DNA from 3 places in the Streptomyces cyaneofuscatus genome. Region 1 is predicted to be linked to each of the others. Evidence: riboswitches for the same ligand, from Rfam matches in the RefSeq annotation. Region 1 holds a riboswitch; each other region holds the start of a gene.

Region 1 (7,643 bases):
GTCGCGTCGAACCCGCCGACGTACGCCGCTCGCGCCGAGGCCACCGCCGACAGCTCGTGCGTCCGCCGCGCCCCCATCTCGATCAGCCGGCGCCCCCCGGCCGCGGCCGACATCCGCGAGGCGGCGGCCGCGATGGCCGAGTCGTGGTTGAGGATGGAGAGGATCACCGTCTCCAGCAGCACGCACTCGGCGAAGGACCCCTCGACCCGCAGGATGGGCGATCCCGGGAAGTACACCTCGCCCTCCGGGTAGCCCCAGATGTCGCCGCTGAAGCGGTAGCCCGCCAGCCATTCCAGGGTCGGCTCGTCCACGATGTTCTGCTGGCGCAGGAAGCCGATCATCTCGTCGTCGAAGTGGAAGTTCTCCACCGCGTCCAGCACCCGCCCGGTGCCCGCGACGACCCCGTACCGCCGCCCCTCGGGCAGCCGGCGGGTGAACGCCTCGAAGACGGAGTGCCGGCCGGCGGTGCCCGCCTTGAGGGCCGCCTGCACCATGGTCAGCTCGTACTGGTCGGTGAAGAGCGCGGTCGACGGAACGCCGACCCGTCGCCCGAGGTCCGCTGAGTTCATGGCAGGGATGCTACCCCCTATTCGTCAAAGTGACGAGATGTGGGGTCCGTTTGTGCGCCCGGGCCGCCCGGGTGGCAGCATGGGACAGGTGAGCGTTGCTACCCCGCTAGAGATCGAACGTCCCGATTCGGCCGAGGAGACCTTCGCGGTCCCCGAGCCGGACGTCCCGTGGGTGACGCTCGTCCACAACGACCCGGTCAATCTCATGAGCTATGTGACCTATGTCTTCCAGGCCTACTTCGGCTACTCCAAGGACAAGGCCCACAAGCTCATGCTCGACGTGCACCAGAAGGGCCGCGCCGTCGTCTCCAGCGGGAGCCGCGAGGAGATGGAGCGCGACGTCCAGGCCATGCACGGCTACGGGCTGTGGGCCACCCTCACCCAGGACCGCAACTAGAACCCCTTCAGCGCCCCTGCCCCGTTCGACCCACCATCGGAGAATCCATGGCCGGCCATTTCGAGGCCACCCCGGGCGGCGGCGCGGCCGTCGCGCTCGACGAGGTCGAGATCTCGATCCTGCGCTCCCTCGCCGTGCAGCTGCTCGAACTGATCGGCCCGGGCGAGACGCCCGCCGACGGCGAGGATCCGCTCGCCGCGCTCTTCGCCGAGGGCCCCAGCAAGCCGCCGTCGGACCCGGCCCTGGCCCGGCTCTTCCCCGACGCGTACGGGGGTCCCGACGGGGCCGCCCCCGAGGAGAAGTCCGAGGAGGAGCTGCGGGCGCTGTCCGCCGAGTTCCGCCGCTTCACCGAGAACGATCTGCGCTCCCGCAAGCGCGAGGACGCCCTCGCCGTCGTCCGGACGCTGGACGCGCTCTCGCCCGACGGCAGCGGCGCGGCCGTGCTCACCCTCACCGCCGACGAGTGCCGCTCCTGGCTCGGCTCGCTCAACGACCTGCGCCTCACCATCGGCACCCGGCTGGACGTCTCCGACGAGGACGAGGGCGAGGAGGGTTCGCTCTACCGGCTCCCCGACAGCGACCCGCGCAAGCCGATGGTGATGGCTTATCTCTGGCTAGGGGCGCTCCAGGAAACGCTCGTCGAAACCCTGATGCCGTAATCCTCCGGCCCGACCGGTGAGCCGTCCGTGTTCGCTCAACGGACGCTCAGATCCGGGTAATGATCCCGCCAAGACATAAGCGCCATTCGTGGTGGATGGCGCCCCTTGTCCGCTTTTATCTGTGGGGTGCGCCACAGAATGTCCCATGGTGTCCTGTGACGGCCGTGATAAATCTTCACGACGCCCGGGGACGCCACCCCTGTTCCCGGGGCCGCCACCAGCCGGCCGAACGCCGGTGGCACTCCATCCATATCCGGGGGGATCAGGACCTGATCCGCAGCCTTGAGGGCGCGGATCGGCGTGGAGAAAGGCGCACCACACATGACATCGGCACAGGTCGACGAGGGACAGGCCGACAAGGGAAGGCCCGGCGCGGAAGCCGACGGGACCGAGACCGGCGGCGAGGGGTACCAGCGAGGTCTGGGCGCCCGCCAGATCCAGATGATCGCCATCGGCGGAGCCATCGGCACCGGGCTCTTCCTCGGCGCGGGCAAAGCGATCGACCGGGCCGGACCCAGCCTCATCCTGGCTTATGTCCTCGCGGGCCTGGTGATCTTCTTCATCATGCGGGCCCTGGGCGAACTGCTCATGTACCGCCCGGTCTCCGGCTCCTTCTCGGAGTACGCCCGCGAATTCATCGGGCCCTTCTTCGGATTCGTGACCGGCTGGACGTACTGGCTGTTCTGGGTGGTCACCGGAATCACCGAAGTCACCGCCGCAGCCACCTATATGACGTACTGGTGGGACATTCCGCAGTGGCTGTCCGCACTGGTCTTCACCGTCATTCTGTACGGCGCCAACCTGATCTCCGTGAAGCTCTTCGGTGAGCTGGAGTTCTGGTTCTCCATGGTCAAGGTCACCGCGATCGTCGGCATGATCCTCATCTGCGCCGGCGTGCTGACCCTCGGCTTCTCCGACGCGGGCGACACCGCGACCGTCTCCAACCTCTGGAACGACGGCGGGTTCTTCCCCAACGGCATCGGCGGCATGCTGATGACACTCCAGATCGTCATGTTCGCCTTCCTCGCCGTCGAGCTGGTCGGCGTCACCGCCGGGGAGTCCAAGGACCCCAAGACCGTGCTGCCCAAGGCCATCAACACCGTGCCGTGGCGCATCGCCGTCTTCTACGTCGGCGCGCTGATCATGATCCTGTCGGTCGTCCCGTGGTCCACGTTCAAGCCGGGCGTCTCGCCGTTCGTGAAGGCCTTCGAGGAGATGGGGCTCGGCATCGGCGCCGCCATCGTCAACTTCGTCGTCCTGACCGCGGCGCTCTCCTCCTGCAACTCCGGCATGTACTCCACCGGCCGTATGCTCCGCGACCTGGCCATGAACGGACAGGGCCCGCGCGCCTTCACCAAGCTGACGAAGAACGGCCTGCCGCTCGTCGGCACCACCTTCTCCGCCGCCCTGATGCTCGTCGGCGTCTGGATCAACTACCAGTGGCCGGGCGAGGCGTTCAACTACGTCGTCTCCTTCGCGACCATCTCCGGCATGTGGGCCTGGATCATGATCCTGTTCAGCCAGATCCGCTACCGCCGCCTGGCCGACCGGGGCGTGCTCCCGCACTCCTCGTTCAAGGCGCCGGGCGCCCCGTACACCAGCTGGTTCGCGCTCGCCTTCATCGGCATGGTCATCGTGATGATGGCGGTCGACAAGGACGCCAGGATCTCGCTCTACTGCGCCCCGGTCTGGGCGCTCCTCCTGGGCGTCTCCTACCTGGTGCTCAAGTCGCGCAACCCGGAGAACACGGCCTTCGCCAAGCGCTGACCCCGTCCTGGCCAAGCACCGACCCCGAGGGCGGACCCGGCGACCCCGGGCCCACGACCGGCCCTCCTCCCGGACGCCCGGCCGCTCACCCTCCCCCCACGGCCCCGGCGTCCACCATGCGGGCCCTCCCGTACCACCCACCGGTACGCGAGGGCCCGCATGCCTATCCTGGCGCCATGCTGACCATCACCCAGGCGCTCCACGACCAGATCGTCGCCCACTCCCGCGCCGACCACCCCGACGAGGCGTGCGGCGTGGTGGCGGGCCCGGCCGGAACGGGGCGCCCCGAGCGCTTCATCCCGATGCTCAACGCCGCCCGCTCGCCCACGTTCTACGAGTTCGACTCCGGCGACCTCCTCAAGCTCTACCGCGAGATGGACGACCGCGACGAGGAGCCCGTGGTCATCTACCACTCCCACACGGCGACCGAGGCCTACCCCTCCCGCACCGACGTGACGTACGCGAACGAGCCCGGCGCCCACTACGTCCTGGTCTCCACCGCCGACACCGACGGCGCCGGCCCCTTCCAGTTCCGCTCGTACCGCATCGTGGACGGCGAGATCACCGAGGAAGACGTGCAGGTCGTCGAGGCGTACTGAGCACCCGGGTACGTCGCGGAGCCCGTGGTCGGGTCTGGCACACTGCACCCCAGACCCGACCACAGGGCAGCAGGAACCAGGAAGCCGGTGCGAATCCGGCACGGTCCCGCCACTGTGACCGGGCAGCCCTCCCGTACGTACCGACGTACCGGACGGCGGCCCGGAAGCCAGGAACTGGCCCGCTGCCTTCTCCGCATCGACCAGGGGACGCGGAAATCCCCCGGAGAGGCCCCGCCATGTCCCGGCGCACCCCCGCGCTCATAGCCGCCGCCGTGCTGCTCCCGCTCGCCCTCACCGCCTGCTCCAACCCCGAGGGCGACGAGCCCGCCGGGAACAAGGCCGCGGCGAAGAGCGACGGCTTCCCGTACACCGTCACCAACTGCGGTGTCACCACCACCTACAAGGCCCCGCCGAAGCGCGTGGTCACCATGAACCAGCACGTCACCGAGATCATGCTGGAGCTCGGCCTCACCAAGTCCCTGGTCGGCACCGCCTACCTCGACGACAAGGTCCTGCCGAAGTACGCGAAGGACTACGCGTCCGTCCCGGTCATCGCCAAGGAGTACCCCTCCTACGAGCAGGTCCTCGCCAGCAACCCCGACTTCGTCTACGGCGGCTACAGCAGCGCCTTCACCGCCGGCGACGGCCGCGGCCGCGAGGCGTTCGAGAAGGCCGGCATCGAGACCCGGCTCAACACCGAGAGCTGCGCCAAGGCCGACACCCCGATGGAGACCCTCTACGAGGAGATCCGCGAGGTCGGCCGCACCTTCGGCGTCACCGACCGCGCCGAGGCCTGGATCAAGCAGGCCAAGGCCGACAACGCGGCCACCGCCGAGAAGCTCAAGGACCTCAAGGCCCTCCCCGTCTTCGTCTACGACAGCGGCGACAAGACCGCGTTCACCGCGGGCGGCAAGGGCATCGGCAACGAGCTGATCACGCGCGCCGGCGGCACCAACATCTTCGCCGACCTCGACAAGTCCTTCGGGGACGCCTCCTGGGAGAACGTCGTCGCCCGCAAGCCCGAGGCGATCGTGATCTACGACTACGGCGCGACCACCGTCGCCCAGAAGAAGAAGCGCCTCCTGGACGACCCGGCCCTCGCCGACGTCCCCGCCATCAAGAACAAGCGCTTCGCGGTCATGCCGCTCTCCGACGCGGTCCTCGGTGTCCGTGTCCCCGCCGCCGTCGAGAAGCTCGCGGCCCAGCTCCACCCGGCGGCCACCACCTCGTGACCTGCCGCACCCCCGCACCGCGGCGGCTGCTGCGCTACACCCTGGTCGTCGGCGTCCTCGCCGCCCTCCTCGCAGCCGCCGTGGTCGCCGCCCTCGCCCTCGGCTCCGTCCGCATCCCGCCCGGCCAGGTCATCGACATCCTGACCGGCCGGGCGGACGCGAGCCCGTTCCGCACGATCGTCCTGGACGTCCGGCTGCCCCGGGTCCTGCTCGGCATCGTCGTCGGCGCCGGACTCGCCGTCATCGGCACCGTCCTCCAGGCCCTCGTACGGAACCAGCTCGCCGACCCGTTCCTCCTCGGCGTCTCCTCCGGCGCCTCCACCGGCGCGGTCCTGGTCATCGTCCTCGGCATCGGCGCCACCCTCGCCACCACCGTCACGATCCCGGCCGCCGCGTTCGCCGGAGCGCTGCTCTCGCTGCTCCTCGTCTACACCCTGGCGCGCGGCGGGGGAGGCCTCACCACCAACCGGCTGGTCCTCGCCGGGGTCGCCGTCTCCTACATCCTCTCCGCCCTGACCAGCCTGATCCTGGTCACCTCCGCCCGCGCCGACCACCTCCAGGAAGTCCTCTACTGGACCCTCGGCGGCCTCGGCGCGGCCCGCTGGGACATGCTCGCGCTGCCGACGGTCACCCTGATCGCCGGTACGGCCGTGCTCCTCACCCTGGCCCGCCCGCTCGACCTGCTCCTGGTGGGGGAGGAGGGCGCGACCGTCCTCGGCCTGGACACCGCCCGCTTCCGGGCCGCCGTCTTCGTCCTCGCCTCCCTGATGACCGGGGCGCTCGTCGCGTACAGCGGAGCGATCGGCTTCGTCGGGCTGATGGTCCCGCACATGGCCCGGATGGCGGTCGGCGCCGCGCACCGCGCGCTGCTCCCGGTGGTCGCGCTCGGCGGGGCGGTGTTCCTGGTCCTCGCCGACCTGGCCGCCCGCACGCTCGCGGCCCCGCAGGACATCCCGGTAGGCGTGCTCACCGCCCTGACCGGCGGCCCGTTCTTCCTGTGGATGCTGCGCCGCAGGCCGGAAGGGGCCCCCGCATGAGAGCCGTACGTACGCCCGAGGGAGCCCGCCCGTGACCACCCTGCGCACCGAGGCACTCTCGTACGGCGTCGGCGAAGGCCGCCACCTCGTGGACTCCGTCGACCTCACCGCCGCCGACGGCGAGACCGTCGGCCTGGTCGGCCCCAACGGCAGCGGCAAGACCACGCTCCTGCGCTGCGTCTACGGCACCCTGCGCCCCACCCACGGCCGCGTCCTCCTCGACGGCGACGACCTCGCCACCCTCCCCGTGAAGGCCCGCGCCCAGCGCATCGCCACCGTCCCGCAGGACGGCCACGCCGGGTTCGAGCTCACCGTCGGCCAGGTCGTCGCGATGGGCCGCGCCCCGCACAAGCGGTTCTGGGAGGCCGACAACGCCGCCGACACCGCCCTCGTCACCGAGGCCCTCGACCGGGTCGGGATCGCCGCACTCGAACCCCGTACGTTCGCCTCCCTCTCCGGCGGCGAACGCCAACGCGCCCTGGTCGCCCGCGCCCTGGTCCAGCAGCCCGCGCTCGTCGTCCTGGACGAGCCGACCAACCACCTGGACATCCGCTACCAGCTGGAGATCCTCTCCCTGGTCCGCGGCCTCGGCACCACCAACCTCCTCGCCCTGCACGACCTCAACCTCGCCGCCTACTACTGCGACCGCCTGTACGTCCTCAAGGGCGGCCGCGTCGTCGCCTCCGGCACCCCCGAGGAGGTCCTCACGGCGGACCTGCTCGGCGAGGTCTACGGCGTCGCGGCCGAGGTCAGCGCCCACCCGAAGACGGGTGCGCCGACGGTGATCTACCTGCCGGAGGGACCAGGCCGCCCCGCCCTGTCCACATAATGATCGCTCACCATCCACCATGTGGGATCACACTCGGGTTTCCGGACGGGGAATCGATACGATGCCCGCATGGTTCCCCATGACGTGAGCAACAGGACGCCGGGCACACTGCTCGTCGCGCGGCTGCACGTCGACCTGTGCAGGCTCAAGAGCGCGATCTGTCCCCCGCCCGCAGCCTGCCCGTGAGCCGCACGGCCTGAACCACGGCCCACGCGCCACCCACCTGCTCCACCCCCCGCGCGGGGGAAGAAACGCGCGCCCCACGCCACCACTCCCCGCTTTCGACAGGAGCCCACGCCATGGCCATCGAGGTCCGCATCCCGACCATCCTCCGCACCTACACCGACGGCGCCAAGGCCGTCGAAGGCAACGGGGACACCCTCGCCGACCTCTTCGCCGACCTGGAGAGCCGCCACACCGGCATCCGTGAGCGCATCGTCGACGGCGAGCAGCTCCGCCGCTTCGTGAACGTCTACCTCAACGACGAGGACGTCCGCTTCCTCGACGGCATCTCCACCAAGCTCAGCGACGGCGACAACGTCACCATCCTCCCG
Region 2 (7,643 bases), 1.4 Mb from region 1:
CGTCCGGCGCGTTGCGGCCGGTGATCACCACGTGCTGGGTGCCGGGCCGGTTCCGCATCACCTCGACGACCTCGTCGGTGTCGATCCAGCCCCAGTGCATCGGGTAGGCGAACTCGTCCAGCACGTACAGCTTGTACGTCTCGGCGGCGAGATCACGCTTGACCTGCTCCCACCCCTCGCGGGCCTTCTCCTCGTTGTCGAGCTGGCCGTCGCGCTGGACCCAGGACCAGCCCTCGCCCATCTTGTGCCAGTCGACGGTGCCGCCCTCGCCGCTCGCGCCCAGCACCTTCAGCGCGTTCTCCTCGCCGACCTTCCACTTCGCCGACTTCACGAACTGGAACACCCCGATCGGCCACCCCTGGTTCCAGGCCCGCAGCGCGAGCCCGAAGGCGGCGGTCGACTTGCCCTTGCCTATGCCCGTGTGGACGAACAGGAGCGGGCGGTTGCGCCGCTGACGGGTGGTGAGCCCGTCGTCCGGCACCGATGTCGGCTGTCCCTGCGGCATTAAGCGGCCCTCCCGGCTGCGGTGACGTCCTTGACGAGCCCGGCGATCGAGTCGGCCCGCAGCTCGTCGAGCGTGACGGCGGTGCCTCCCAGCTCCCGGGCGAGTTCCCCGGCGAGACCGAGGCGTACGTACCCCGACTCGCAGTCCACGACGACCGATGCCGTCCCCTCGGCCTGGTGCAGCCGCGCCGCCCGCCCCGCGAGCGCCACCGGCTCAGGACCGCCGGTCGCCCGGCCGTCCGTGACGACGACGAGCAGCGGCCGGCGCGAAGGATCGCGCAGCCGCTCCACCCGCAGCACGTCATGGGCCTTGAGCAGCCCGGCGGCGAGCGGGGTGCGGCCCCCGGTCGGCAGCGACTCCAGCCGGGCGGCGGCCGCGTCCACGGACGAGGTCGGCGGCAGCGCCACCTCGGCCTCCTTGCCCCGGAAGGTGACCAGACCGACCTTGTCCCGCCGCTGGTAGGCGTCCAGCAGCAGCGACAGCACGGCCCCCTTGACCGCGCTCATCCGCTTCCGGGCCGCCATCGACCCGGAGGCGTCCACGACGAACAGCACGAGGTTGCCCTCACGCCCCTCCCGGGTCGCCTGCCGCAGATCGTCCCGCCGCACCACGAGCCCGCGCCCGGACCGCCCGCGCGCCCGCTGGTGGGGGGCGGCGGCCTGGACGGTGGCGGAGAGGTGCAGCTTGGTGAGAGCGCCCTGTGGCCGGACCGCTCCTGTGGTCCGACCATGCGCCGTACGGGCCCGGGAGCGCCGCCCCGCAGCGCCTTCCCCCAGCCCCGGAACGCTGAGCATCTTCGTACGGAACGGCTCGGCGGCGGCCACCGGCTGCTGCTCGGCCCCGGCGGAGCGCCCGGGCGCGTCGGGGGCGGAGTCGGGGGCCTGGGACGGCGTGTCGTCGTCTTCCGCAGGGGGTGGCGTACGGTCGCCATCGGCCTGCGGCGGCACGCCACCGCCCCCACCACCGTCGCCGCCGCCATCGGGCCCGGGGTCGGGATCGTCGTCGCCGTCGTTGTTCTCCTGGTTCTCCTGCGGGCCTGCCTCGTCCAAGGTCTGGTCCAGCTTGTCCTCGTCCAGACCCGGCGCGTCGAAGGGGTTCCGGCGCCGCCGGTGGGGGAGCGCCAGCAGGGCGGCCTGCCGTACGTCGTCGGCGGTGACCTCCTCGCGCCCGGCCCAGGCGGCGAGCGCGGTCGCGGTACGGGCCATCACGATGTCGGCCCTCATCCCGTCGACCTCGAACGCGGCGCAGGTCGCGGCGATCTGCCGCAGCACGCCGTCCCCGAGCACGACACGCGGCAGCAGGGCACGCGCGGCGCCGATGCGCTCCCGGAGCGCCGTCTCCTCCTCGGCCCAGCGCGCGGCGAACCCCTCGGGATCGTCGTCGTACGCGAGCCGGCGCCGTACGACCTCCACCCGCTCGTCGGTGTCCCGGGAGGCGGCCACCTCGACGGTCAGCCCGAACCGGTCCAGCAACTGCGGCCGCAGCTCGCCCTCTTCCGGGTTCATCGTCCCGACCAGTAGGAACCGCGCCGCATGCCGTACGGAGACGCCTTCGCGCTCGACGTACGAGGCACCCATGGCGGCCGCGTCCAGCAGCAGGTCCACCAGGTGGTCGTGGAGGAGGTTGACCTCGTCGACGTACAGGATCCCGCGGTGCGCGTCGGCCAGCAGCCCCGGCTCGAACGCCTTCACGCCCTCCGAGAGCGCCCGCTCGATGTCCAGCGCCCCCACGAGCCGGTCCTCGGACGCCCCGACGGGCAGCTCCACGGTCCGCGCCGCCCGCGACACACCGGCCGCCTCCGCGTGCGGCCCGTCAGGACACGCCGGATCGGGGGAGAGGGGATCACAGGAGAACCGGCACCCCGGTACGACGGAGACCTCGGGCATGAGCGCGGCCAGTGCCCGCACGGCGGTGGACTTGGCGGTCCCCTTCTCGCCCCGCACGAGCACACCACCGACGGCCGGACTGACCGCATTCAGCAACAGCCCGAGCCGCAGGTCGTCCTGCCCGACGATCGCGGTGAAGGGATACGGCGTACTCACAAGGCCTCCTTGTTGACATGCTCTTCAGCTTCGACGTGACCGGTCGCTACAAGCCCCTCCGGCGATTGAGGAGCGGGGCCCGGGGCAGCGCCCCGGCTCTCCGCCGCACCCGCACCCGCCCCCAACGGCGGCGCCCCCGGCGGCACGAACGGCAACCCGGGCGGCGCGCCCCCCTCGATCAACCGCCACAACGCATCCGTATCCGCATGCTCCTCCACCAGATCCCCCAGCCGATCCAGCTGCTCCTCCCGCAACACCCCGAAGCTCGTGTCCGGCGCGGGAACGAACTGCCGCCCGGCGGCCCGGGCCACCTCCTCCAGGAACCGCCGCCGGAACCCATCGCTCTCCAGCGACCCGTGCCAGTGCGTCCCCCACACCGCCCCGACCCGGCACCCGTCCAGGAACGGCTCACCGCCCCGCACATCGGCGACCCCGTGATGGATCTCGTACCCCTCCACCGGCTCACCCAGCGCCGAACCCACCGGCCGCGCCAGCGTCTTGGCCCGCTCGAAGCGCACCCGTACCGGCAGCAGCCCCAGCCCGTCCACGACCCCGGCCCGCGACTCCACCTCGTCCTCGATCCGCTCACCCAGCACCTGGAACCCCCCGCAGATCCCCAGCACCGGCCGCCCCTCCGCCGCCCGCCGCACCAGCGCGTCCGCGAGCCCCCGCTCCCGCAGCCAGGCCAGCGCCTTCACCGTGCCGCGCGTCCCGGGCACGACGACCAGGTCCGCGTCGGCCAGCTCATCGGGCCGGTCCACGAACCGCACCACCACACCCGGTTCGGCGGCCAGCGCGTCCACATCCGTGAAGTTGGACATCAACGGCACCGCGCAGACCGCGACCCGCAACACGTCCTCGCCATGGGGCGGCGCCACGACCGACTCCCGCACCGCACCCCGCAGGGACACCCGCAGGCCGTCCTCCTCGTCGATGCCGAGCCCATGGGTGAACGGCAGCACCCCGTAAGTCCGCCGCCCGGTCAGCCCGTACAGCATGTCCAGCCCCGGCTCCAGCAGCGAGACGTCACCCCGGAACTTGTTCACCAGGTAGCCCGCGACCAGCGACTGGTCCTCCGCGCTCAGCAGCGCCGTGGTCCCGAAGAAGGACGCGAAGACCCCGCCCCGGTCGATGTCCCCGACCACCAGCACCGGGAACTTCGCGGCCCGCGCGATCCCCATGTTCACGATGTCGGTGCGCCGCAGATTGATCTCGGCGGGGCTTCCGGCCCCCTCGCAGATCACCGCGTCGTACGTCGACCGCAGCTCCTCCAGACACCCCGTCACCGTCCCGAGCAGCGCCTCCTGACGCCCCCCGTGGTACCCCCGGGCGCTCATCTCGCCCACCGGCTTTCCCATCAGCACGACCTGGCTGGACCGGTCGCTGCCCGGCTTCAGCAGTACCGGGTTCATCAGCGCCGTCGGCTCCACCCGGGCGGCCTGCGCCTGCATGGCCTGGGCGCGCCCGATCTCCGCGCCCTCACGGGTCACGAAGGAGTTGAGGGACATGTTCTGCGCCTTGAAGGGCGCGACCTTCACGCCCCGGCGCACCAGCCAGCGGCAGATGCCCGCCGTGACGACGCTCTTGCCCGCGTCCGATGTGGTCCCCGCGACCAGCAGCCCACCGCTCATGCCCGACCCCGCCTCTGTCCTGTCGACGACCGTCCGGCGACCACACGCCTCGCGACCACGCGCCCCACGACCGTCCGGCCCACCACGCACACCCCGAGGGCCAGCACACTCACCCGGCGCGACAACCGCACCGCGCGCTCGATGTCGGAGCTCCGGACCTCCCGGCCCGACCCGCCGTTCAGCACCGGCCGGTGCTCGACGCGCCCCGCGTACGCCAGCGTCCCGCCGAGCCGTACGCCGAGCGCCCCCGCGAACGCGGCCTCCACCGGCCCCGCGTTCGGGCTGGGGTGACGCCCCGCGTCCGCCTTCCAGGCGCGTACGGCCTCCGAGGGCCGCCCGCCGCCCGCCACGGCCAGCGCGGCCGTCAGCCGTGCCCCGGGCCACCCCGCGAGGTCGTCCAGGCGGGCCGAGGCCCAGCCGTAACGGCGGTAACGGGGTGACTTGTGGCCGACCATCGCATCGAGCGTGTTCACGGCCCGGAAGCCGACGAGCCCCGGCACCCCGCCGATCGCGCCCCACACCAGCGCGCCCACGACGGCGTCCGAGGTGTTCTCCGCGACCGACTCCACGACGGCACGGGCGATCTGCGGCCCGTCCAGGGAGTGCGGATCACGCCCGCACAGATGCGGCAGCCGCTCCCGGGCCACCTCCAGGTCACCGGCGGCCAGCGCGCCCCCGATGGCGCGGGCCTCCCGGCCCAGCGAGGTGCCGCCGACGACCGACCAGGTGGTGGCGGCCGTCAGCGCGACGGCGAGCGCGGGGCGTCCTCGTACGGCACGGGCGGCCAGCGCGGCGGCCCCCACGGCCCCTCCGGCGCACAGCAGGGTGTGCAGCGCGCCCCGGCCCCGGTCGTCCCGCCACAGCAGCGACTCCACCCGCGCGGCAGCCCGGCCGAAACCGGCGACGGGATGGCCCCGGCGCGGGTCGCCGAGAGCCGCGTCGGCGATCAGCCCGGCGACGGCGCCGTACGCGAAGACACGATCGGCACGCACGGGTTCAGCCCGCCGCGGGCAGAGGCGTTCCGGCACGGAGAGGTACCGCGAGCGATACCGGAGGAGATACCGGGAGAGGCACAGGGTGCGGCGCACGGCGGCCGGGCATGGCTTATGTCCTCACTCAGGGTCCGCGCCCTGGTTCGACGTGACCGGCGACAAGAGTCTCCTGGCTCCCCGGATCCGCAGTTCCCCCGGCCTTCCAGCCCTCGGTCAGGAGGGCCGTGACATCCGGTGTGGGGGAGTGCTCCCCGGTGACAGTGGCGGGACCGCGCCGGATTCGCACCGGCTTCCTCTTCTGTCGCCGTAAATGGCTCCGGCAGTCCACCACGCTGCGAGAACGGCCGTCAACTTGCTGTTGACCTGCGGAGCTCCAGTGTGCGCAGACGCACAGCGGGCCGGACACACGGTGGTGTGTCCGGCCCGAAGGAACGTGTCCGCGCGGTCAGGCGACGATCAGATAGATCCCGTACGCGACCGCCGCCACGCACGCCGCGAAGGCGGCGTACGCGCCGGTGCGCGCCAGTGCGGCCGAACCGCCGGTGGCGCCGGTGGCACTGCCGGCCGGGGCCGACAGCTTGGAGAGGGCGACGATGCCCAGGGTGAAGACGCCGACCAGCGCGACGGTGACCACGAGACTGACACCGAAGACGGAGGCGAGTGCTGCCCAGTCGATTTTCATACGGATCTGTCCTTACACCGTGGCCGCGGGGCGGGGCGTGTCGTCGGGCGCCCCGGCCGGGGCCGGGATGGTGGTCGAGAGTTCGGAGACCGCACCGGCGGTGGGCGGCGGCGCGACCGCGGCCATGGCGGTGGTGACGACGCCCTGCGGCTCGTCCGCCGTCGCGTCCTCGGTGTCGTTGACGTTGGTGTGGTCGACCGGCTCGCGGCGCGAGGCCAGCCAGATGGCGAAGGAGCCGCCGACCAGGATGACCGCCGTGACGGCGATGCCCCAGGGGCCCTGCTTGGTGAGGAACTCGGCGCCCGCGCCGACCAGACCCGCGGCCGGGAGCGTCAGGCCCCAGGCGACGAACATCCGGGTGGCGGTGGACCAGCGGACCACGCCGCCCTTGCGGCCGAGGCCCGCGCCCATCACGGCACCCGAGCAGGACTGGGTGGTGGAGAGCGAGAAGCCGAGGTGAGAGGAGGCCAGGATGACGGTCGCCGCGCTGGTCTGGGCGGCGAAGCCCTGCGGCGGCTGGAGGTCGGTGAGGCCCTTGCCCATGGTGCGGATGATGCGCCAGCCGCCGAGGTAGGTGCCGAGCGCGATGGCGATACCGGCGGAGACGATGACCCACATGGGCGGGTTGGAGCCCGGGGCCAGGACACCGCTGGTGACCAGGGCCAGGGTGATGATGCCCATCGTCTTCTGGGCGTCGTTGGTGCCGTGGGCGAGCGAGACGAGACCGGCGGAGGCGATCTGTCCGGCCCGGTAGCCCTTGGCGGTCGACTTCTGCTGGTTCGGGTCGGTGACGTTCCGGTTGATCCGGTACGTCAGCCGGGTGGCCAGCATCGCGGCGATACCGGCGACCAGCGGGGCGGCGATCGCGGGGAGCAGCACCTTGGTGACGACGGTGCCGCCGTTGATCGAGGACCAGCCGGCCGACATCACGGCGGCGCCGATCAGGCCGCCGAACAGGGCGTGGGACGAACTGGAGGGCAGGCCGACCAGCCAGGTCAGCAGATTCCACAGGATGGCGCCGACGAGCGCCGCGAAGATGACCTCTGTTCTGATGCCGTCTTCGTTGACGATCCCGCCGGAGATCGTCTTGGCGACCTCCACCGACAGGAACGCGCCGATCAGGTTGAGAACGGCGGACATGGCCACCGCTGTCTTGGGCTTCATCGCGCCGGTCGAGATGGTGGTCGCCATCGCGTTGGCGGTGTCGTGGAAACCGTTCGTGAAATCGAACACGAGAGCTGTTACGACCACAATCGCAAGCAGCAGCGTGATGTGTTCCATTTACCCAGGCAATCGTTCGACGTCAGTGGCTCGTGGACCGTAGGCAACCTGGGTGAACGGAAGATGAACTGGACGGGGCGCTGTGGTGACCCGAATCGGAGTGCGGTGATTCCGTTTGTGTGCGGGAGGGGCTGCGGAGGGGCGGTGGGGCACCGGCTGGTCTGCCCTTTGCCCCTTGTTGGCGAAGTTTTTGACGGTCACATTCGGCCCCGGAAGAGATCCCGGTCACGTGGGGGATGACGTTCCGGTTTCGCGCCGCCGCGCCTACGCTCGCCCCATGAGCGCACAGCAGCCGGAATCGGTGGCCCTGGCCTGGCAGGACGTGGTCGCGACCGCCCGTCGGAGCGCCGCCGACGGCCTGGTCGTCGGTACCTCCGGCAATGTGTCGGCCCGCGTCGGAGACCTGGTCCTGGTGACCCCCAGCGGGGTGCCCTACGACCGGCTCGGACCCGGGGACGCCGTCGGCGTCGGCCTGGACGGCCGCCAGGTCCTCGGGGAGCTGAAGCCGAC
Region 3 (7,643 bases), 2.5 Mb from region 1:
CAGGGCGACCTCGCTCCAGCCGACGCCGCTGAGCGAGCCGAGCAGCCAGAACAGCACCCCTCGGGTCTGCTCGGCGTCGGCCGAGGTCATCACGACGAACGAGGTCAGGGCGGAGAAGAGCTGCATCGCGGCGACCCCGGAGAGCACCACCCGGTCGGTGGTGGAGCCGAGGGTGTGGCTGAGCAGCAGGACCAGGGCGAACGAGCAGATGGCCCCGACGAAGGCCCCGGCCGACAGCGACACCGCTCCCCCGCCGACGCCGAGGACGACCACCACGACCGCCCCGGTGGAGGCCCCGGAGGAGACGCCGAGCACGAAGGGGTCGGCGAGCGGGTTGCGTAGCAGCGACTGCATCACCGTGCCGCACACCGCGAGCCCGGCACCGCACACGGCGGCGAGCAGGGTGCGGGGCATGCGCAGGTTCCAGATGATGCCGTCGCGGATCGGGCTCAGCTCCGAGGCGCCGAAGCCGAGGTGGGAGGCGACGGCGGACCAGACGTCGGGGACCGAGATCCGGGCGGGCCCGATCGTGACGGCGACGGCGATGGAGAGCAGCAGGAGCAGGAGTCCGCCGGTCCAGAGGAGCACCGCGAGCGGGCCGCCGCTCCAGACCGGGCCCACCGCGGCCGACGCCTTCCGGTCCGCGGTCTTGTCCGAGTCCGCGGCCTCCTTCGGGTCCGTGGCCTCCTTCGGGTCCGTGGCCTCCTTCAGTGCCGGGTCACCGCTGCTCACCCCGCGAGCCCGAAGTCGCGCAGCCCCGCGGCGACGCGCTCCAGCCCCTCGACCGTCCGGATGGTCGGGTTCATCGCCTGGCCGCTGAGCAGCACGTACCGCCGGTTCTTGACGGCGTCCATGGTCCTGGTGACCGGGTTGGACTCCAGGAACTCGATCTTCTTCTCGGCGCTCTCGGCGGTCTGCATGGTGCGGCTCAGGTCGCCGATGACCAGGACGTCGGGGTTGCGGTCGGCGACGGTCTCCCAGCTGATCTGGGGCCATTCGTCGTGGGTGTCGTCGAAGACGTTCTTCGCGCCGAGCTCCCGGGTGATGACGCCGGGGGCGCCGCAGCAGCCCGCGAGGTAGGGGGCCTTGGAGTCGGAGAACCAGTAGAGGAGGGATGCCTTGGATCCGTCGATGCCGTCGGTGGCCTTCGCCACCCGCGCCTGGAGCTTCTTCACCAGGGCGTCGCCGCGCTCGGGGACGCCGAACACCTGGGAGAGCTCCCGGACTTCGGTGTAGACGCTGTCCATGGTGAGGGGTGCGGTACGGGCTCCGTCGCCGCCGCCGCTGTTGTCCTTGCCGATGCAGTCGGCGGGCGAGATGTAGGTGGGGACGCCCAGCTTCTCGAACTGTTCGCGGGGTGCGACGCCGCCCTTGGCGAGGGTGGAGGCGAAGGAGGCGGAGAGGAAGTCGGGCTCCTTGTCGAGGACCTTCTCCGACGAGGGCCGGTTCTCCGATATGCGCTCGACGCCCTTGTTGGCCTTCTCCAGGCCCTTCATCACCGGGTCGCTCCAGGTCGCGGTGCCCGCGAGCCGGTCGGCGAGGCCGAGCGAGAGGAGGATCTCCGTCGATCCCTGGTCGACCGAGACGGCCCGCTGGGGCGGCGCCTTCACGGTGACGGTGCGCCCGCAGTTCTTCAGCGTGAGCGGGAAGCCGTCGGCCTTGTCGCCGCCGCCGTCGGCGGAGGAGTCGGTGGTCCCGCCGCCGCAGGCGGTGAGCAGGACGACGCCCGCCGCGAACAGGGCGGCGGTGCGTATCGGGGCAGGGGTGGCCTTGGACAGCACGGAGGACCTCGGTGTCTCTGGGCCCAGCCGCGGAGCCCGTCGTACGGTTCCCGTGCCCCGGTGCGGGGCGCGGGTGCCAGCAGGTCTTCGGACTCGGGTTCGTCCGGGCGGGACGCCTTCCCGGAGCACGTGTGCGCTCCAGTGGCCGTGGCCCCGCCCGTCCCCCTCACCGCTGCGCGTCAGTTCCGGTCTCGCACCGGATTCCCTGACCCCGTCGCTGGGGTTCGACTGGCCCCGGCAAGCTATCACGGGTCTTCGCGCAGCTCAGAGCCGGTGCGCGGACCGCTCCCCCGGTGGGCCGGTGCGGCGCGGGATCGTCCCGCCGCACCGGCCCGGCAGCTGGCGAGGCGGCTTACGGAGCCTGGAGCGCGATCACCGCGTTCTGTCCGCCGAACCCGAAGGAGTGGCTGACGGCCCGTCGTACGGGCACCTCGCGCGGGGCCTTGGTGACGCAGTCGATGGCGAACCCGGGGTCGGGGGCGTCCAGGTTGGCGATCGGCGGGACGATGCCGTGCTGGAGCGTCAGGACGGTCAGCCCCGCCTCGATGGCTCCGGCCGCCCCCATGCAGTGGCCCAGGACGCCCTTGGGGGCGGTGACGGGCGGACGGTGCGGGTAGGCCCGGCCGATGAGGGCGGCTTCGGTCGCGTCGTTCAGGGGGGTCGAGGTCCCGTGCGCGTTGACATGGCCGACCTCCTCGGCCCGCCACCCCGCGTCGGCCAGCGCCGCGTCGACGGCGGCCTCGGCGACCGCCCCGGAGGGGTGCGGGGAGGTCGGGTGGTGGGCGTCGGTCGTGGCGCCCGTACCGGCCAGCAGCGCCCGGGGGGCGGCTCCCCTGGCCCGGGCGTCCGCCGCCCGCTCCAGTACCATGATCGCGGCGCCTTCGCCCATGACGAGCCCGGCCCGGTCGGCGGCGAAGGGGCGGCAGAGGCGGGCGGGGTCCCCGTCCCGCAGGGCCGCCGCGCCGGAGCGGGCGAAGCCGGTCATGGCGACCGGGAAGACGATCGACTCGGTGGCTCCGGCGATCGCGATGTCGCACTGCCCGAGCGCCAGCATGTCGCGGGCCGCCGAGAGGGCGGTCACCCCGGAGGAACAGGCCGTGCAGGGGGCGAGGCTGGGGCCCGTGGCCTTCATCTGGATGGCGATCTCGGCCGCGGGCATGCTCGGGATGGTGAGCAGGATGCCCGAGGGCGAGGTGGCCTCGGGGCCGCGCCGCTCCAGGGCGACGGCCTGTTCGGTGAGTCCGGCGGATCCGCCGCTGCTGGTGCCGACGACGACGGCGACGCGGGCGCCGTCCCAGTGGGCGGGGTCGAGCCCGGCGTCGGTCACCGCCTCCCGTGCGGCGAGGACGGCGAACTTCACGTACCGGCCCATACGGAAGGCGGTCCGGCCGCCGACCGCGTCGTCCAGGTCGATGCCGGAGACCGTACAGGCGAAGTCGACGGCGCAGCCGTGCAGTTCGGGGACGGTGCGCGCGAAGGACTCCCCGCGGCAGACCCCGTCCCAGGTGGTGTCGGTGGTGTGGCCGGCCGGGGTGATCATCCCCAGGCCGGTGACGGCGATGGCGGGTCGGTTCATCGGGTGTTGCTCACCGGCACCGCACTGCCTGCCGCCTCGCCGCCGACGGCCGCGTCGATGAACGCGGAGATGTCGGCGAGCGTGGCGTCCTTGTAGAGCTTCTCGGAGTCGGCGGCGACCCCCAGGGTCTCCTTGATGATGACGGCGAACTCGGCGACCGCCAGGGAGTCCATCTCCAGGCTGTCCATCGTGGACTCCGGCAGGATTTCGGCTGCGGGCACCTTGAACGTCTCGGTCAGCACCTCGGTGATCTTCGGGTGGATGCTCTGGCTCTTCACGGTGTTTCCTCTCATCGGCGGCCTCATGGACGGCGGGTGGTGATACGCACAGGCCCACCGCCGAAATAACTGGAGTATGCCCCTCCGGTTACGCCCTGGGGCGAACCGATTCGTCTGCGCTCACCTGCGGCTTCTCGAACCACCGGGAGAGCATCGACGTGGTTCCCCAGTACGCCAGCAGCACCCCGCGGGTGCCGAGCGCCGCCACCTTCTCGCGCAGCGGGCGCCGCCGCTTGCTGCCGCAGGCGGGCCGCCGGAAATCCGCCGTGCGGAGCCCGGTCGCGCCCGCCTTGCGCCCCACCGCTCCCCCCGGCCTGCGGCGCTGGTGCCAGGAGCCGTCCGGATCGTCGTACGCGTCCGCGTAGCCGGGTCCGGCGATCGGCCAGTCCGACATCAGGCGCTCCGGCAGCGCGAACGACTTGACCAGGTCGGGGGCGTGGAGGGCCACGGTCGCGATGAGCCGCTCCACCGCGTCGGGCAGCGAGGACACCTGTTCGGCAGTCAGCCGTCCGGCTGCCAGCAGGTCACCGCTGTTGCGGGCGATCCAACGGAGGGCGAAGAGCCGGTGCAGCTCGGTCAGCCGCTCGCGGGCCGCACCTGCGGGCAGGGCTGCGGCAGCCTGCTCGTACGCCTCGCTCGCCTGGCGGTAGCCGTACGCCTCCACCCCGCGCAGCGCCGGACCCGAGGCCGCGTTCCACCGGCCGAGCGGGTCGCCGGGCGGGGCGGCGCTGATCCGCTCCCGGGCGCGGTCGAACCAGATGTCCTCCACGGCCGCGAGCAGCCGGCCCAGGAAGCGGGGGTCGTCCAGGTCGCCGGGGCCCTCCGCCTCCTCCTCGTCCCGGACCGTGACGCTGAACAGCATCTCGGCGGCGGCCTTGGCGTGGACGGCGAGGTTGTCGCCCTCGGCGGTGATGGCGCCCTCGATGCCGGTGAACAGCTCGGTCATGCCGTTGTTCTCCAGCAGCCCTTGCGCGCCGCACCGCTCCCGGCACTCGACGATGACGCCGCGCGCCTGCCAGGTGATCCACCCCTTGGCGACGGCGACCAGGCGCTCGGCCTCGTCCCGGTCGGCGGCGGGGGCGGACTCCCAGCGGTCCAGGGCCCTGCGGTGGAGGAGGCTCATCGCGAAGACGGTGGCCATCGCCGCGGCGAGGGGGCCGTGGTGGGTGCGGTGCGCGTAGACGGGCACCCGTCGCGATCCCCGCGATCCGGAGACCAGTCGGTGCCCCGCATACCGGATGGCGAGGGCGAGGGTGACCCGGGCGGAGCCCACCGCGCAGGCGCTCATGGAGAGCTTGCCGGGGGTGACCCGCCCGATGGAGAGGAGGAACCGCCTTCTGCGGTTGGCCAGTTCGCTGGTGAACCGCCCGTCGGCACCGATCCGTCCCTGCTCCCCGGCGAGCAGGGCCTTGCGCGGGACGAAGTACCGGTCGAAGGAGGTGAGGCAGTGGTCGACCGGGGAGCCCATGCGGGCGGGCAGCCGCCGTACCCGTACGCCGGGCAGGGCGCTGACGGCGTCGGTGAGCGGGGCGAGGAAGAGGAAGACGCCGTGGTCGGTCCCGTCGGCGAGGAGGCGGGCGGCCACCACTCCGGTCTTGGGGCCGCCTGCGGGGCTGGTGTTGGGCATGAACTTCTGGGCGCCGGAGTTCGGGGTGTGCAGGACGAAGCCGTCGCGTTCGCGGTCGTACGTCGCGGTCGTCTCGACGGCCGCCGCGTCGTTGCCGTGCGCCACCTCCGTACAGAGGAAGGTGCCGATACTCCGCAGCTCCAGGAAGTCCGAGAGGTCGCGCAGCGTGCCCGGATCGTGGTCCAGGAGACTGCCGAGGAAGAGGTTGTAGTGGATGCCCGCGACGGTGGTCAGCGCCGGGTCGACCGGGCCGAGCCATTCGTGCAGCGCGGCCAGGGCGCGGGGGTCGGCGGCCAGCCTCGCGCCGCTGTCCAGTGCGTCGTTGAGGATGCGGAGCCGGTGGTAGGAGAGGGCGAGCCGTTCGTCGGGAGTGCCGCCACCGGATCGACGAAACGGTTCTGTTGTGAGCAGCCGTCGCCAGAAGCCGTGCTCCTGGCGGAAGTTGTCGCCGTAGAGCACTCGGGTGAGCAGATCGTTCGTGGAGGGCTGTTGTGGTTTATGCGTGGATACGGTCACGACAGAGTAACGATCAAGGAACGGCGAGGACACCCCTCGCCGTTCCCGAACGGCCCTGCGGGGTCAGGTGCGTTGGAAGGCGAGCGCCACGTTGTGTCCGCCGAAGCCGAAGGAGTGGCTCACCGCGCGCTCGACCCGCTGGTGGCGGGGCTCCTTCACCACGCAGTCGAGCGGGAACGCGTCGGGGAGGGCGTCCAGGTTGGCGATCGGCGGGATGAGGGAACGTTCCAGCGTCAGGACGGTGGCGACCGCCTCGATCGCGCCCGCCGCCGCGAGGGTGTGCCCGATGACGCCCTTGGGTGCGGTGACCGGGGGGCGGTGCGGGAAGAGCCGGGAGATGAGGGTGGTCTCCATGGCGTCGTTGAGGGGGGTGGAGGTGCCGTGGGCGTTGACGTGGTCGACATCGCCCGGCGCCCAGCCCGCCTGGTCGAGAGCAGCCTGGACCGCGCGCTGGGCGCCGCGTCCGTCGGGGGCCGGGGCGGTGGGGTGGTGGGCGTCCGTGCTGGAACCGGCCCCGGTGAGCAGGGCGCGGGCCCGGCCGCCCCGGGCGCGGGCCGCCTCCTCGCGCTCCAGGACGAGCATGGCGGCGCCCTCGCCGATCACGAATCCGTCCCGGTCGTCGGCGAACGGCCGGGATGCGCCCGCCGGATCGGCGGTACGGGTGGAGAGCGCGCCCATCCGCGCGAAAGCGGTCACCACCAGTGGCGTCAGCACCGACTCGGCGCCCCCGGCCACCACCACGTCGCAGGACCCGCCGAGCAGCAGATCGCGGGCGACGGCGATCGCGGTGGCCCCGGAGGCGCAGGCGGTGGCGGGGGCGAGGGACGGGCCGCCCGCCTTGAGGGCGATGGCGACCTCGCCCGCCGCCGCGTTGGGGATCATCATCGGGACGAGCAGCGGCGAGACCGCCTCAGGCCCCGAGGCGGCCAGCCTGGCGGCGTTGTCGACGAGGACGGAGACACCGCCGACGCCGACGCCGAGCACGACCCCGACCCGGCCGCCGTCCCACACCGCCGGGTCGAGACCGGCGTCGGCGACGGCCTGCCGGGCCGCGACGACGGCCAGTTTCACGAACCGGGCCATCCGCCACACCGAGCGGCCGCCCACCGCCTCGTCCAGGTCGACGGAGTCGACCGGGCAGGCGAAGTCGACCGGGAGACCGGCCAGTTCCTCGCAGTGCCGGGCGGTGGAGTGCCCGGAGCACAGCCCCTCCCAGAAGCTGTGCTCGTCAGCCCCTGCGGGTGTCACCAGGCCGACCCCCGTCACCGCGATGGCGGTGCCGGTGGCGGCTCCGGGGCCCTGATCAGCGGACTGCGACATGCTGTGTTCCTTCCGTAGAAATCGTCGAGTTGGTCTGCGGGGTCCCCGGCCACCGAAGTGCCGCCGAACCCCAGGTCAATCCGCCCCCGAACGCGGTGAGCAGCACCCGGTCCCCGCCCCGGAGCACGCCGCGCCCCGCCGCGTCGGCCAGGGCGAGGGGGATGGAGGCGGCGCCGGTGTTGCCGACCCGCTCCAGATGGGTGACGCAGCGCTGCGGCGCGATGCCGACCCGGTCCGCGACGGCGCGCAGGATCCGGGCGTTGGCCTGGTGCGGCACGAAGTGGTCGACCTCGGCCGGGTCCCAGCCCACCCGGTCGAGCAGCACGCGGCAGGAGCCGGTCATCCGCTCCACGGCATGCTGGTAGACGGTCTGGCCCTGCATCCGGAAGTACGCGTCCGACAGCGCGGGCGGTTTCCCGTCCGCGCGGGCCCGGGCGCCGCCGCCGGGGACGGTGATCAGGTCGCGGCCGGTGCCGTCGCTGCCCAGGTCGAAGGCGAGCAGCTCACCGGGGTCACCGGTGCGCCCGGCCGCCACCAGGGCAGCG

Evidence for each region. Region 1 has a riboswitch for cobalamin ahead of R2B67_RS23240 (ABC transporter substrate-binding protein). Riboswitches for the same ligand answer to the same signal wherever they lie in the genome.
Region 2: it holds a riboswitch for cobalamin, as region 1 does, so the genes downstream of both, R2B67_RS29245 (cobalamin biosynthesis protein) here and R2B67_RS23240 (ABC transporter substrate-binding protein) in region 1, are expected to answer to the same signal.
Region 3: it holds a riboswitch for cobalamin, as region 1 does, so the genes downstream of both, R2B67_RS34230 (ABC transporter substrate-binding protein) here and R2B67_RS23240 (ABC transporter substrate-binding protein) in region 1, are expected to answer to the same signal.

What each region holds. Positions count from the first base shown of each region.
Region 1 covers NZ_CP137002.1:5,268,616-5,276,258, forward strand. Annotated here, with positions in the region: gene R2B67_RS23215 (nicotinate phosphoribosyltransferase) at 1-569, opposite strand, end outside; gene clpS (ATP-dependent Clp protease adapter ClpS) at 649-966, shown strand; gene R2B67_RS23225 (DUF2017 domain-containing protein) at 1,014-1,625, shown strand; gene R2B67_RS23230 (amino acid permease) at 1,947-3,392, shown strand; gene R2B67_RS23235 (M67 family metallopeptidase) at 3,569-3,991, shown strand; cobalamin riboswitch at 4,010-4,188, shown strand; gene R2B67_RS23240 (ABC transporter substrate-binding protein) at 4,228-5,223, shown strand; gene R2B67_RS23245 (FecCD family ABC transporter permease) at 5,220-6,260, shown strand; gene R2B67_RS23250 (ABC transporter ATP-binding protein) at 6,292-7,089, shown strand; gene R2B67_RS23255 (putative leader peptide) at 7,159-7,275, shown strand; gene R2B67_RS23260 (MoaD/ThiS family protein) at 7,389-7,643, shown strand, end outside.
Region 2 covers NZ_CP137002.1:6,633,418-6,641,060, forward strand. Annotated here, with positions in the region: gene cobO (cob(I)yrinic acid a,c-diamide adenosyltransferase) at 1-505, opposite strand, end outside; gene R2B67_RS29235 (putative cobaltochelatase) at 505-2,547, opposite strand; gene R2B67_RS29240 (cobyric acid synthase) at 2,544-4,178, opposite strand; gene R2B67_RS29245 (cobalamin biosynthesis protein) at 4,175-5,170, opposite strand; cobalamin riboswitch at 5,316-5,498, opposite strand; gene R2B67_RS29250 (hypothetical protein) at 5,616-5,852, opposite strand; gene R2B67_RS29255 (inorganic phosphate transporter) at 5,865-7,133, opposite strand; gene R2B67_RS29260 (class II aldolase/adducin family protein) at 7,411-7,643, shown strand, end outside.
Region 3 covers NZ_CP137002.1:7,730,344-7,737,986, reverse strand. Annotated here, with positions in the region: gene R2B67_RS34235 (FecCD family ABC transporter permease) at 1-621, opposite strand, end outside; gene R2B67_RS34230 (ABC transporter substrate-binding protein) at 729-1,781, opposite strand; cobalamin riboswitch at 1,843-2,029, opposite strand; gene R2B67_RS34225 (beta-ketoacyl-[acyl-carrier-protein] synthase family protein) at 2,134-3,357, opposite strand; gene R2B67_RS34220 (acyl carrier protein) at 3,354-3,635, opposite strand; gene R2B67_RS34215 (acyl-CoA dehydrogenase family protein) at 3,724-5,778, opposite strand; gene R2B67_RS34210 (beta-ketoacyl-[acyl-carrier-protein] synthase family protein) at 5,842-7,098, opposite strand; gene R2B67_RS34205 (beta-ketoacyl-ACP synthase 3) at 7,082-7,643, opposite strand, start outside.